DNA from 3 places in the Acidovorax sp. 107 genome. Region 3 is predicted to be linked to each of the others. Evidence: predicted binding sites of a transcription regulator. Region 3 holds the regulator's gene; each other region holds the start of a gene.

Region 1 (4,967 bases), 2.3 Mb from region 3:
GTGAGGTCGCCGTAGTCGCTGAGCGTGATGCCCGCCTTCATGCAGTTGGCAAAAAACGCCGCGCCCGCGCCGAAGAAGGTCACGCCCGTATCGGCCGCAAAGCGCCACAGCACGCCCCAGTCGGGGTGGTCCTTGCTGCCGCCAGGGTTGCCGTCGTAGATCACGCAGGTGGTGCCCGACAGCAAGCCGCTGAGCTGCGCGTTCCACATCACCCAGCCGGTGGAGCTGTACCAGTGGTAGCGCTCACCAAAGCTGTTGGCCTCGTAGCTGCAGCCGATGTCGTTGTGCAGCACCTTGAGCTGCAGCGCCACCAGCACCGTGCCGCCGTGGCCGTGCACGATGGGCTTGGGCAGGCCGGTGGTGCCGCTGGAATAGACGATCCACAGCGGGTGGTCAAACGGCTGCCACATCGGCTCGAATGCGGCCGTTTCTGCATCATTTCGGGCGGTAGCGCCAGTCCAGCTTGCCCAGTCAGCTATCGAAACAGAAGCATCCAGATTGCCCAGCAGCACCGCGTGCTGCACGCTGGGCAGGGCCTCGCGCAGCTCGGCCAGCACGGGGCGGCGGTCGTGGTCGCGGCCGCCGTAGCTCACGCCGTCCACACCGATCAGCACCTTGGGCTCGATCTGGCGAAAGCGGTCGAGCACCGCATGCGTGCCCATGTCGGGCGCGCAGATGCTCCACACGCCGCCAATGCTCACCGTGGCCAGAAAGGCGATCATCGCCTCGGGCACATTGGGCAGGTAGGCGGCCACGCGGTCGCCCGGCATCACGCCCTGGGCCTTGAGGTGCAGCGCCAGCGACGCCACCTGGCGGCGCAGCTCGGGCCAGCTCAGTTCGCGGTGCTGGCCCTTTTCGTTGCGGCTGATGATGGCGGGCAGACCTGCGGCGTGGGCAGCATCCACATGCCGCAGCGCCTGGCGCGCGTAGTTGACCTGGGCGCCAGGGAACCACAACGCGCCGGGCATGGTGTTCTTCGCCAGTACGGCGGTGTGGGGCGTGGGCGACTGCAGATCGAAGTAGTCCCACACGCTTTGCCAGAAGGCGTCGAGTTCGGTGGTGGACCAACGCCACAGTGCGTCGTAGCTGTCGAACTGCAGGCCGCGCTGATCGCGCAGCCAGTTCTGGTACAGGCGGATCTGGGGGATGTAAGGCGGGGTTGTGTGTGTTGTCTCCATGGCGACGCAGCGTACCAGCGGTGCCCGGTAGAGGCCAGCCGCGCCCGTCACCCGGTTGACAGCGCGGGGGATTGCGCCATTTCGCACAATCGTGCTAAATTTCAGCCATGGACGCAAAGACCCAGAAAGCCGAACTCACCCGCGCCGCCATTGTCGGCGCGGCGCTGGACTTGGCTGCGGCCGAGGGGCTGGAGTCGATCACGCTGCAGGCCGTGGCCGACCGCGTGGGCCTGTCCAAGAGCGGCGTGTTCTCACGCGCCGGCTCGCGCGAGGCGCTGCAGAAGGCGGTGATCGAGGAGTTTGGCCGCCGCTTTCTGGCCGACGTGTTCGTGCCCGCCATGCAGCAACCCAAGGGCCTGCCGCGTCTGCAGGACATCATGCGCCGCTGGATTGCCCGCACGCGCGACGTGGAAGCCTTCACGGGCTGCATCTACACCGCAGGCGCGTTCGAGCTGGACGACCGCGAGGGCGAACTGCGCGACCTGCTGCACGCCGAGATCACCCGCTGGCGCGCCGCCCTGCGCCGCACGGTGCTGCAGGCCATCGAGGCCGGGCACCTGGCGGCCGACACCCCGCCTGACCAGCTGGTGGGCGAAATCTATTCCCTGATCATGGGTCTGTTGCACGACGTTCGCTTCCTGCGCGATCCGCAGGCAGTGGCACGCACCGAGGCGTCCTGGGCGCGCCTCGTCAAGAGTTACCTCCCTCTCCCTGCCTGACACCCGGTGGTGCGCGATGGAGGCCTCTTGTTTTTTATTGCCCCAATTTCGCACAACCGTGCGAAGAAAGGAACCACCATGTTGATCATCCTGGGCATTGCCGCCATCGCGGCTGCAGCGCGCGCCATCCGGGCGCTGCGTAGCACCCTCACCAGTCTCCCGCGCAGCAACCGGGACTGGATCTTTTACTGACCGTCCTCCCGGTCCGCCTCCTCCCATCTCCCTTCTGGAGCCCCACCATGAACACCTCCCCCTCCACCGCGCTGCAGGCCACGTCCAGCTTCTACGGCGAGCACCCCGGCATGCGCTTTGCGCGCCTGGCGCTGGGCACGGCCGAACGCCTGTGGCCCACATTGGCCGTGCGCGCGGCCTACCGCCTGTTTGGAACGCCCCTGCCCCTGCGCAAACGGGGGCGCAGCGCCGTCCCACCGGGCCGCTGGCGCACGGAGCGCCTGGCGTTTGAAGACGCCGAGATCACGCTCTACCTGCCCCAGGCCCAGCCGCACGGCCCGACGGTGCTGCTGCTGCACGGCTGGGGCGGCCATGCGCGCCAAATGTTGCCGCTGGCCGACGCATTGACCGCGCGCGGCCTGCGCCCGGTGCTGGTGGACCTGCCCGCACACGGCGGCAGCCGGGGCCGCGTGAGCAACCTGCCGCAGTTCGCCCGCGCCATCGAATACACCACCACCCGCCTGCACGCGCAGGACTCGGCGCCTCACGCCGTGGTGGCCCATTCGCTGGCGGCCAACGCTGCGGCCCACGCGGCCAGTCGGGGCCTGGACACCGGGCGCCTGGTGCTGCTGGCGCCGCCCGCCTCGCCGCACGAGTACACGCGCCTGTTCGCGCAGGTGTTCGGCCTGTCCGAGCGCACGCGCGCCGCCATACAGCGGCGCATCGAGGCACGCGAGGGCATCCTGATGCGCCAGTTCGAGCCCCCGGCCGTGGGCCCACGCATTGCCCTTCCCACGCTGGTGGTGCACGACCGGGGCGACCGCATCAACCGCTTTGCCGACGGCGAGGCCTACCGCGACCACATCCCCGGCGCCACGCTCGTTGCCACCGAGGGGCTGGGCCACCGCAAGATCCTGCAGCAGGCCGAGGTACTGCAGGCGGTGGCGGACTTCGTGGCCGCCTGAGGCATCCGGGAGCGCGGCGGCCTCCGGCGCGGTTCGCCGCCGGCCCGAAACAGCCAGCCTCTATCATCCGCAGTCGCGCCCCTGGGCGCGTTGCCGATGAACCGCTGGTGCCTGCACCGGCGGCCCTGTTGCCTGTTGCTGTCTGTTGCCACTGCCGTTTCTCTGATGTCCAAACTTCTGTCCGCCTGGCCCGCCGTGGCCCTGTTGTTGCCCGTGCTGTGGCTGGTGTCGGTCATCGTGTTCCTGGCCAAGGGCAACCGGCGCGCGGTGGCGCAGCTGATGGCCCTGCTTGCGTGCTTTCTGATCGGCGCGCTGCTCATGGAGTTCTTCACCTTCATGGGCGCCCTCATGGCCCGCTCGGGCAGCCAGCACGCCACGCCCACGCTGGGCACCGGCACGCGCCAGTTGCTGGAGACCATTGCCAACCCCCGCTCCATCACCGCACCGCCACTGTCGCTGGCGGCCTGGGCGGCGTACAGCATCCCGGCGGGCTACCTGTGGCTGCTGGTGGCGTGGGTGCTGCACCTGCGCGGCAAGAAGGCGGGCCCGGCCAAAAAGAAGTCCGCCAAAGCCCCGCGCAAGGCCGCCAAAGACTGAGTTTTATGGGTTTTAGCCCCCAGGCGCTAGAACCACATGCCTGAGCAGCTATTGTTTAGATAGCATCTCCACACCATGGCTTGACGCAGGGCAAAGCGTGCCCCAACCCGCCCGCCCACAATGGCGCGCGGCCTCCCCGTCCCGGGGCGGGCACCTTGTCACCCTGCATTCCTCCCGCCATGACCACCCACCACAGCGACGTCCTCATCGTCGGCGCAGGCCCGGCGGGCCTGTCGCTGGCCACCTCCCTGGCGCAGGCCGGGTTCACCGCCACCGTGGTGGAGCAGCAGAGCGACAGCGCGCTGGCCGCCCCCGCACCCGACGGCCGCGAAATCGCCCTCACCCACCCCAGCCGGGCCACGCTGCAGCGGCTGGGCAGCTGGGCCCACTTAGCCAACCACGAAGTGGGCCAGATTGCCGAGGCGCAAGTGCACGACGGCCCGCTGGGCCGCCACAGCGCGCTGCAACTCAACGCGGCCAGCGGCACGCGCGGTGATGCATCAGCCCCCGGCGCCCTGGGCTTCATCGTGCCCAACCACGCGCTGCGCCGCACGGCCTACACGGTGGCGGCACGCACCCCTGGCGTGCGCCTGCTCACCAGCACGCAGGTCACCCGCGTGGCCACGCTGACTGGTCATGCCGAGCTGGACTGCATGCCCGCGAACGCAGCAGCACCAGCGCCTCAGCGTCTGACGGCCCCACTGCTGGTGGCCGCCGACAGCCGCTTTTCGGCCACGCGCCGCCAGCTGGGCATTGGCGCACAGATGAGTGACTTTGGCCGCACCGTCATCGTCTGCCGCATGCGCCACGCCCTGCCCCACGGCAACGTGGCGCATGAGTGTTTTGGCTACGACCGCACGCTGGCCGTGCTGCCCCTGCCCGATGACCCGCAAGAGGGGCACGCGCTGTGCTCGGTGGTGGTCACGGCGGGCGCGGCCGATGCAGCGGCGCTGATGGCCCAGAGCCCCGAGGCCTTTGCCGCCCAGGTGCAGGCCCAGTTCAACGACCGGCTGGGGCCCATGGCGCTGGTGGGCGAACGCCATGCCTACCCACTAGTGGCTGTGTATGCGCAACGTTTTGCAGGCCACCGCTGCGCACTGCTGGGCGACGCCGCCGTTGGCATGCACCCGGTCACAGCCCATGGCTACAACCTGGGCCTGGCGGGGGTGGAACGGCTCACGGCCGCGCTGGTGAGTGCGCGCCAGCGCGGGCAGGACATGGGCAGCGCCGACGCACTGACCCCTTACGCCCAGGGCCACCACCGCCACGCCTGGCCCATCTACCAGGGCACCAACGCCATCGTGCGGCTGTACACCGACGCCCGCCCGGTGCCGCGC
Region 2 (4,967 bases), 2.9 Mb from region 3:
TCAATCATGGCCTTGGCGCCGAAGCTGGGCACCTTGCCGTTGGCATCGGGCTCCACCGGCGCGCCCTCTTCGGCGGGCTGGAAGATGAACTTGATCGTGCCGGGCAGCTGGGCCTTCATGCCCGCCAGCACCTCGGCCGCGCCCATCAGCATGGCGGTGTGGGCGTCATGGCCGCAGGCGTGCATCACGGGCACTTCCTTGCCCAGGTAGGTGGCCTTGGCCTTACTGGCAAATGGCAGGCCGGTGTTCTCCAGCACCGGCAGCGCGTCCATGTCGGCGCGCAGGGCCACCACCTTGCCAGGCAGGCCGCCCTTGAGCGTGCCCACCACGCCGGTGCCGCCCACGCCGGTCTGCACCTCCATGCCCAGCTTCTTCAGGTGCTCGGCCACGAGCTTAGCGGTGCGCACCTCCTGGCCCGAGAGTTCGGGGTGGGCATGGATGTCGCGGCGCCAGTTGACCATCTTGGGCGCCACGGCCGTCACGGCGGCGTCGATGGCCTGCAGGCCGGTGGCATCCAGGGCCTGGGCCTGGGCGGACGATGCGAACGTCAGCCCGCTGAGAAGCAGGCCGGTGGCCAGCGAGATGGCAGAGAGGGGTTTGTGCATGAGGCAGATCCGTGCAGGAAGTGAAAACAAAAAGGAACGCAGCAAAAAACCGCACGTTCATGCTACGGGCCCACCCCACGCTGTAGGCAAGTGAAAATGGCCATCCACAAAGCCAATATCGCCATGCCCCGTTCTTCTGTCCTGTCTGCGACGGCACCGGTTTTTCGCATCGACATCCCGCTGCTGCCCGAATCGGCGGTGGGCAACGCACTGCAGTTCATCGACCTCTTGCGCAGCGCCAATCTGCTGGCCGGCTTGCGGGGAGGAGCCGGCTCGCCCCGTTTGACTTGGCGGCTGCTGGATGCCCAGGGCCGGCCCCTGCAGCACCAGCCGGGCCCGCTGGCGGCCTACACGCAGCCTGCGGCGGCACTGGCCGACGGCCCCGCGCTGGCCTGGTTCATCCCTTCGTTCCACGCAGCCGACATCCCGGCCATCCGCGATGTGGCGGCGCGCCACAGGGCCCTCTCGCGCCAGATCGGCATTGCGCTGGATGCCGGGCACAAGGTGCTTACCGTGGGCAATGGTGCCTGGCTGGCGGCGCAGAGCGGGCGCCTGCAGGGCCGCCGCGGCTGCCTGCCGTGGTTCTACCTGGCCGGGTTTGAGCGGGACTTTCCCGAGGTGGTGCTGGACGCCGGCCACGACCTGAGCGATGACGGCTCCTGGCTCAGCTGCGCGCTGCCCCACAGCCTGGGTGAAATGGCCGTTGCCCTGGTGCGCCATGCACTGGGCGATGCGCTGGCCCAGACCTGCGCCAGCGTGCTGCGGCCCGACCACGAACGCGCCCAAGCTGCGCTGCAGGCCAACGCGCAGCAGCACATCCCCGCCACACGCGACAGCACCCTGGCCCGCGCCATGGCCTGGATGGAGACCCATCTGGACGAGCCCTACTCGCTGGCCCGACTGGCCGAGGCGGCGGCGGTGAGCCCGCGCACCTTGCTGCGGCACTTCCAGCAGGAGCTGTCGCAGTCGCCGCTGGACCACCTGCACAGCCTGCGCTGCGCACGCGCCAAGGTGCTGCTGGAGGTGACGCTGGAGAGCGTGCCCAGCATTGCGGTGGCCTGCGGCTATGCCGACCCGGCTGCGTTCCGCCGCATCTTTGTGCGCCACACCGGCATGGCACCGGGGGAGTACCGCAAGCGCCACGCCTTGCGCGCGCCCCGCAGGCGCTGGCGGGTGGATGTGGGGGCTTGAGACGCAGCAGCCTCTCTGCCCCGCTGCGAACGCGGCTCCACCACCGTCCCTCCTTGACCTGAATCAACACCCGCAGCGGACAGCGCGCAACACTGGAAGCCCTTGGGCCGGCCATGCATCCGCACGCGCTGCGCAAGGATTCGCGCCCAGTGCGCCCCCACCGGAGCCACCCCATGTTCACTGCCGCACCGACCACATCCCCGGCCTCCGCCCCCGCATCGGCGAGCCTCGCCAAACGGCTCGGCCTGCTCGGCGCCCTGGTGGCGCTGCTGGCGGTGCTGGCCTTGCCCACCCCGGCCGGGTTGCCGGTGGCGGGGCAGACCATGCTGGCCATCCTCGCGTTCGCGGTGATCGTCTGGATGACCGAGGCGCTCGAATACTCGGTGAGCGCGGTGGTGATCGCCGCACTGATGGTGTTCTTGCTGGCCTATGCACCCAGCGTGGCCAAACCCGATGGCGCAGACATGGGCACGGGCGCGGCGCTGAACCTCGCGCTCTCGGGCTTTGCCAACAGTGCCGTGGCGCTGGTCGCTGCCGCGTGTTTCATTGCGTCGGCCATGACCGCTACGGGGCTGGACCGGCGCATCGCGCTCACGGTGCTGTCCAAGGTCGGCGCCCAGACCCACCACATCGTGATCGGTGCCATGGTGGTGGGCTTTCTGCTGTCGTTCATCGTGCCCAGCACCACGGCGCGCGTAGCCTGCCTGATGCCGATCATGATGGGCTTCGTGCTCGCCTTCAAGGTAGACCGCAAGAGCCGCTTTGCCGCGCTGCTGGTCATCACCACGGCGCAGACAGCCAGCATCTGGAACGTGGGCGTCAAGACCGCCGCCGCGCAGAACATGGTGGCCATCGGGTTCATCGAAAAACAGCTGGGCGCCGAGATCACCTGGGGGGAATGGTTTGTAGCGGCCGCCCCGTTTGCAGCCCTGATGACGGTGGCACTGTTCTTCATCATGACGCGCATGATGAAGCCCGAGATGAAGGAAATTGCGGGCGGGCAGGAGACCATTCGGCAGCAGCTGGCCGAACTGGGTCCGATGACGCTGAACCAGTGGAAGCTGCTGGCCGTGGTGCTGGTGCTGCTGGGGTTCTGGTCCACCGAGAAGGTGCTGCACGACTTTGACACCACCTCCACCACCATTGCGGCCGTGGCGCTGATGCTGTTTCCACGCGTGGGCGTGATGGACTGGAAGCAGTCGCAAAAGGGGTTCCCGTGGGGTACGGTTGTGCTGTTTGCGGTGGGCATCAGCGTGGGCTCTGCGCTGCTGCAGACCAAGGCGGCGGGCTGGCTGGCCCAGCTCATCGTGGGCCACCTGGGCCTGCAGATGGCGTCGGCCTTTGCCATCCTGATGCTGCTGTCCGCGTTCCTGATCGTCATTCACCTGGGCTTTGCCAGCGCCACGGCGCTGGCGTCCACCATGATTCCCATCGTCATCAGCGTGTTGTCCACCGTGCAGACGCCCGGCATCAACGTCGTGGGCATGACGATGATCCTGCAGTTCGTGGTGAGCTTTGGTTTCATCCTGCCGGTGAATGCGCCGCAGAACATGATCGCCTACGGCACCGACACCTTTGACGCGCACGACTTCGTGCGCACCGGCATCGTCATCACGCTGACCGGAGTGGTCCTGCTGGTGGTTTTTGCGCTGACCTACTGGCCGTGGCTGGGGCTGATGGTGGCCCGCACCTGACCTGCAGGTTTACCGCAGCGCCTTCTGGCCCCCGGCCGTTGCAGGCAGGCGGAACGCCTCCACCAACCCTGCCAGCTGCTGCGCCTGCACGCGCAGGCCTTGCGCGGCGGCTGACGACTCCTCGACCAGCGCGGCGTTCTGCTGCGTCATCTGGTCAAGCTGCGAGACCGCCTCGCTCACCTGGCTGAGACCCGTGGTCTGTTCGCGGGCGGCGGTGCTGATCTCGCCAATGATGGTGGCCACCTGCTGCACAGACTGAACAATCTCGCCCATGGTGCCACCAGCCGCGTGGACCAGCTGGGCGCCCTCGTCCACCTGCCGCACGCTGTCGCTGATCAGGCCCCCGATCTCCTTGGCCGCCGTGGCCGAGCGCTGGGCCAGGCTGCGCACTTCGCTGGCCACCACCGCAAAGCCCCGCCCCTGCTCGCCAGCACGGGCCGCCTCCACGGCAGCGTTCAGCGCCAGGATATTGGTCTGGAAGGCAATGCCATCGATGACGCTGGTGATGTCCGCTATGCGGCGCGACGACAGCGCAATGCCATCCATGGTGCCCACGACGCGGTCCACGGCCTCGCGCCCGCGCTGGGCGACGCTGCTGGCGCCAGTGGCCAGGGTGCTGGCCTGCGCGGCGGCGTCGGCGCTGTGGCGCACGGTGGCCAGCAGCTCCTCCATGCTGGCGGCGATCTCTTCGAGGTTGGAGGCCGTCTGCTCGGTGCGGGCCGACAGGTCGCTGTTGCCCGCCGCAATCTCGCTGCTGGCACCGGCCACCGAGGTGCTGGCCTGGCGCATGCCCACCACCAGCTCGGCCAACCTGGCCTGCATGCCGCCCAGGCGCGCCAGCAGGGCCTGCAGTTCGTCGCGGTTGCCCGCCTGCGGCGCAGGCACGGGGGAGGTGAGGTCGCCCTCGGCAATGCGGTCGGTCACTTCGGACGCATGCGCCAACGGGTGCAGGATGGAGCGCGACAGCAGCCAGGCACAGGCCAGGCTCAGCAGCAAGCCCACCACCGAGCCCGCCGCCAGCAGCGTGATGCCCTGACTCTCGCTGCGGGCGGCGGCGGCACGCGCCTCGGCCACGCGCTGGCGCTGGTAGTCGGCCAGCTTGTCCACGGCAGCGGCGTAGGCGTCGGCCGCAGGACGCAGCTGCTTGGCAATGGCGTCGGGCGGCAACGCCTCGCCCGCCTTGCGGCGCTTGACCAGATCGTCCCGCACCGTACGGAAGCCGTTGCCGGCCTTGTCGATGGCGTCGAACAAGGCCTGGGATTCGGGGTCTGCGGCCAGCTCGTCCAGGCGCTTGCGCACTTCGGACGAGCGGGCCGACGTGGTCTTGCGGTCGGCGTCGATGCGTGCCGCATAGCTGGGGTTGTTGTCGATCTCCAGCAGCGTTTCGGCGCGGGCGGAGCTGAGCACCACGATGGCATGCAGCTCGCGCGCCAGCAGCGCGCGCTCGGACGATGCGCCCCCCAGGTCGTCCGCAATG
Region 3 (4,967 bases):
CCATGAACAATGCAGTCCAGCCAACCGTTGCAAGCATAGGTGTCAGATGATGCGCGAAAACCGAGCCCGGTTGCGGTCTGCCTGTAGATAGCGATCAAACACCATGGCTATGCCGCGCACGAAGAACCAGCCGGTAGCGGTCACTTCAATACCCTCTGGCCCCACCCGCACCAGCCCTTGCTCCTGCATGCCCTCCAGCTGAGCCAACTCCGCTGCGAAGTACTGACGAAAATCGATCAGCCACGCTTGCTCCATCGGCTCGAACAGCAACTCGCCCTGGCACATCAAGGCCATGATGGCTGCACGACGCACCAAGTCGTCCCGCGTCAGGGCCAGCCCGCGAACCACGGGCAAGCGCCCTTGGTCCAGGAAGTCGTAGTACTCGTCCAGTGTCTTCGAGTTCTGGCTGTAGGTGGCACCGACCCGGCCGATGGCCGATACACCGAGGCCAATCAGGTCGCAGTCTGGCTGCGTGCTATAGCCCTGGAAGTTACGGTGCAGACGCCCCTGGCGCTTGGCCACGGCCAGCGCGTCCGTAGGGAGAGCAAAGTGGTCCATGCCCACATACACATACCCAGCGTCCATGAACGCATCCAGCGAACGTGACAGCATGGCCAGCTTGCTCCCGCCAGTGGGAAGCTCGGCGGAGACAATGCGCCGCTGTGGCTTGAAGCGCTCCGGCAAGTGGGCATAGGCATACAAGGCAATGCGGTCAGGCCGCAACTGCGCAACCTGTGCCAGCGTGCGGTCAAAAGACTCGGGTGTCTGGCGCGGCAAGCCGTAGATCAGGTCGACGTTCACCGAATCAAAACCCAGCGAACGAGCGGAGTCCACCAGCGCAAAGACCTGTTCGGCCGGCTGGATGCGATGAACGGCCTTTTGCACTTCGGCGTCAAAGTCCTGCACACCAAAACTCAAGCGATTGAACCCCAGTTCGGCCAGCAGCGCCAATCGATCCGCGTTGACAGTACGCGGATCCACTTCGATCGAGTATTCCCCTCCCGGCGCAAGCGTGAAACTGCGTTTGAGCATGGCCATCAGCTCTCGCAAGCCAGCGTCCGAGAGAAAGGTGGGCGTTCCGCCGCCAAAGTGCAACTGACTGACCACCTGCCCCACCCCGCAGTGGGCCGTGTGCAGGTCAATCTCACGGCTCAGATAGCGCAAGTAGACGTCAGCACGGTCATGGTGCTTGGTAATGATCTTGTTACAAGCGCAGTAGTAACACAGCGATTCGCAAAACGGAATGTGCACGTACAAAGACAGCGGCATGGCCTTGGCCACCGTGCCTGAACGGCGTTGCTCCAGCGCCAGCACATAGTCTTCCTCACCGAACGCCTCCACAAAACGGTCGGCCGTTGGATACGATGTATAACGGGGCCCTGGCACGTCAAAACGGCGCAGAAGATCTTGCGAAACAGCAGTCATGGGAGAATTTCCTTGCGTACACCTTGACTGTGCCGTAGGCTCCAGGACACGTCCTTGACCTGCATCAAGTGAACCCATCGGCCATACGGCGACAATTTGATGAAGGTCAGCCGCTGGCCCGCGCCATGCTCAAATGTCCATGCGCGGCAAGCGCGATATGCCCGGCCACCAACCCAAGTCCAAGTGCTTATGAATCCGCTCACCATCAAAGTCGCCTGCTCCAACTGCAACCTTCGGGAGTTGTGCATGCCTGTGGGCCTGAATGAAGAACAGCTGCAGCGTATCGACGAGGTCGTTGCTGTGCGTCGCAAGGTCAAGCGTGGCGGCACCTTGTTCCGCAATGGCGAATCCTTCACATCCCTTTATGCGATCCGCACAGGATTCTTCAAGACCTGCGTGGCCACCGAAGATGGTCGCGACCAAGTCACGGGGTTTCAGATGGCGGGCGAGATCATCGGGCTGGACGGCATCGTCAATGACCACCACACCTGCGATGCGGTGGCACTGGAAGACGCCGAGGTCTGTGTCATGCCTTTCGACCGTATCGAAGAGCTGTCACGTGAAGTCACGGCCCTGCAGCACCATGTGCACAAGATCATGAGCCGCGAGATTGTGCGCGAGCATGGCGTGATGCTGCTGCTCGGCAGCATGCGCGCAGAAGAGCGTCTGGCAGCCTTCTTGCTGAACCTCGTACAGCGCCTGCATGCGCGGGGCTTCTCGCAGTCCGAGCTGGTGCTGCGCATGACGCGAGAAGAGATTGGCAGCTACCTAGGCCTCAAGCTCGAAACGGTCAGCCGCACGTTCTCCAAGTTTGTGGAGGAAGGTATCGTGGAGGTCAAGCAGCGCCATGTCCGCATCCTCGACACCGATGCCCTGCGGCGCATTGTGAATAGCCAGCAAACCTGCCACTGAGCAACGGCGGCACTCGCCCAGAGCCGGGCACTACACCAGGTTCGTGCAGTGCTGGCTCATTGCCGCCGGGCACGCAACGCGAGCCCAGACAGGCAACCGACAAAGTTCAGGAGCAAGAAGATGTCTTGCGGCAATCGTCGGGCCGCTCCGCATTGGGCACCGGACACCGGTTGACCTCAAAGGGTGACATGGACAGCAGTGTCGTCAGTGCGCTGGTGGCCATGGTGATGGCCCAGAACGCAAAAAAAGCAAGGGTGTAGACACCCTCCCTCGAAAACGCCAGAGGCTGCCCGAACCAGTGCAGGTCCTGGGGGTCCACCATGGCAAAAACAAGCATCTCCAGCACGCCCGCCATCAAGAAGGCGGGCCAGGCAATCCACATCAGGCGTTGCGTCCACATATCGATTTTGTCTCCTGGTGCTGCATGCGGTCACGCTCAGGCGTGAGACCGCAGGGTTGTCAGCGTGGTTGGTCCTGGACCGGGGTGGCCGCATGGTTGCGGGCCTTGAGGGCCGGCGCCAGACTCTTACCTGGAGCGACCAGGGTCTTGTTGATCTCGATACCCTGGCGGTAGTAGTCCTCGGCCACCACGGGATCGGGCCGCGAAATCGCGAGCCACAGGGTTACAAAGCCGGCCACGATCACGATCGCAGGCCCGGCAATCACCAGCCACACGTGGCCAAACTTCCACCAGGGCGGGGAAACTGCCGGCGTAGCGATGGCAGGGTTTGAAGGCATGGCGCTCTACTCCTCAACAAATTCGATCAAAGTGCGGTCCTGACGGGCCGCTCCGGGACGCCGCTCAGCGCGGCACGAGAAATACGGATTTTTCCGTCACATGGGTGGCAGCCCCTACGGCCTGCACGTCAAACTGGACCGCGTGCGATCCCGGCGTGGCCGAGCCATACGGAATCTGCAGGCGCACAGCCACCCAGCGGGACTCTGCAGGCCCAATATCCACATCGGCCTCAGAGGCTACCTCCAGCCCCTCCAACCCACGCGCGCTGATGCGATAGCGCTGCTCGCCCTCGGTGGCATTCATGATCTGCAACCGGTAAATGTTCTCCAGCTTGCCGCCCGACACAATGCGCGAGAGTGCAGCGCGGTCACGCACAACGTCCACTTTCAGCGGCGTACGCACCACCAGACTGGCCAGCATGGCCACGCAGAGGGCCACCAGAACTGCGCTGTAAATCAGTACCCTGGGGCGCAGCACTCGGCGGAAGATCTGAGATTGCGTCCAGCGCTTGGCCACCCCGTTCTGGGTGGAATAGCGGATCAGTCCGCGTGGATACTGCATCTTGTCCATCACTGTGTTGCAGGCATCCACGCACAGGCCGCAGCCAATACATTCGTATTGCAGGCCGTTGCGGATATCAATGCCCACCGGACAGACCTGCACACACAGGGAACAGTCAATGCAGTCGCCCAGCCCCTGGGCTTTGTAATCGACGTTCTTCTTGCGCGGACCTCGCTGCTCGCCCCGCTCTGGATCGTACGTGACGATCAGGGTGTCCCTGTCAAACATCGCACTCTGAAAGCGCGCGTAAGGGCACATGTACTTGCAGACCTGCTCACGCATGAAGCCTGCGTTGCCATAGGTAGCAAAACCGTAGAACAGGACCCAAAAAATCTGCCAGCCGCCCTGGAACGCCAGCAGTTCGCTGCCCAGTTCGCGGATAGGCACAAAGTACCCGACGAAGGTGAACCCAGTCCACAAAGCCACGGCAATCCATACGACCTGCTTGAAAAACTTCTTGCGAATTTTCTCGAACGTCCAGGGACCGTTGTCCAGACGAAGGCGTGCGCTGCGCTCCCCTTCGATCTTGTGCTCGATCCACATGAACATTTCGGTATACACCGTTTGCGGACACGCAAAGCCGCACCACAGACGCCCCGCCACGGCTGTGAACAGGAACAGCGACAACGCCGAAATGATCAAAAGGCCGGTGAGGTAGATGAAATCCTGCGGGTACAGCACCAAGCCGAAGATGTAGAACCTGCGAGCCCCCAGGTCAAACAGCACCATCTGGCGCTGCCCCCATTCGAACCAGGGCAATCCATAAAACACCAACTGGGTAAGAAACACCATGCCCCAGCGCCAGCGCGCAAACAAACCGCTGATGGAGCGCGGATAGATCTTTTTCTGCGCTTCGTACAACGAAATGATCTCCCCCGCGGAAGATGCATCGGGGGCGACTGGCGTGATCGGGATGACCTTGCGAGCGGGCTCGCTGGGTGTACTCATGGTGTCGCTTTATGGATAGGGAAGCAGGATGGGTCGCTCAGAAAAACACCGGAAGGCACCTACAGTGCCGTCCGGTTGCCAGGTCAACGCGCTGCCACCTGCTTGTTCGACAGACCCCAGACATAGGCAGAGAGTACGCCGATCTGTGCCTCAGTCAACTTTTCGGCCTGGGCAGGCATCTGGTTGACCTTGCCGTTGTTGATCATGGCAGTAATGGCCGCCTCACCCCAGCCATGCAGCCAGATGTCATCGGTCAGATTGGGAGCGCCGAGCGCCTGGTTGCCCTTGCCGTCCATGCCATGGCAGGCTGCGCAGGCTGCAAACTTGGGCTTGCCCAGCGAAGCACGCAGCGAGTCATGCGGGCTGCCCGACAGGCTCAGCA

The links. Region 3 encodes FNR, which switches genes on or off when oxygen is low (the NO sensors DNR and NnrR bind a similar motif). Its sites were predicted from a motif close to TTGATNNNNATCAA; they were not measured.
Region 1: the regulator FNR is predicted to act here: its motif matches at 3,711-3,724, upstream of ubiM (5-demethoxyubiquinol-8 5-hydroxylase UbiM).
Region 2: the regulator FNR is predicted to act here: its motif matches at 1,850-1,863, upstream of C8C99_RS18650 (DASS family sodium-coupled anion symporter).

The regions. Positions count from the first base shown of each region.
Region 1 is NZ_QBTZ01000001.1:3,339,801-3,344,767, reverse strand. It holds gene C8C99_RS15580 (acetoacetate--CoA ligase) at 1-1,178, opposite strand, end outside; gene C8C99_RS15575 (TetR/AcrR family transcriptional regulator) at 1,286-1,897, shown strand; gene C8C99_RS15570 (alpha/beta fold hydrolase) at 2,137-3,033, shown strand; gene C8C99_RS15565 (hypothetical protein) at 3,199-3,630, shown strand; gene ubiM (5-demethoxyubiquinol-8 5-hydroxylase UbiM) at 3,810-4,967, shown strand, end outside.
Region 2 is NZ_QBTZ01000001.1:3,995,589-4,000,555, reverse strand. It holds gene C8C99_RS18660 (amidohydrolase) at 1-605, opposite strand, end outside; gene C8C99_RS18655 (GlxA family transcriptional regulator) at 729-1,796, shown strand; gene C8C99_RS18650 (DASS family sodium-coupled anion symporter) at 1,970-3,490, shown strand; gene C8C99_RS18645 (methyl-accepting chemotaxis protein) at 3,500-4,967, opposite strand, start outside.
Region 3 is NZ_QBTZ01000001.1:1,050,194-1,055,160, reverse strand. It holds gene C8C99_RS05005 (sulfite exporter TauE/SafE family protein) at 1-37, opposite strand, end outside; gene hemN (oxygen-independent coproporphyrinogen III oxidase) at 43-1,425, opposite strand; gene fnr (fumarate/nitrate reduction transcriptional regulator Fnr) at 1,615-2,337, shown strand; gene C8C99_RS04990 (hypothetical protein) at 2,444-2,737, opposite strand; gene C8C99_RS04985 (FixH family protein) at 2,797-3,075, opposite strand; gene ccoG (cytochrome c oxidase accessory protein CcoG) at 3,140-4,585, opposite strand; gene ccoP (cytochrome-c oxidase, cbb3-type subunit III) at 4,669-4,967, opposite strand, start outside.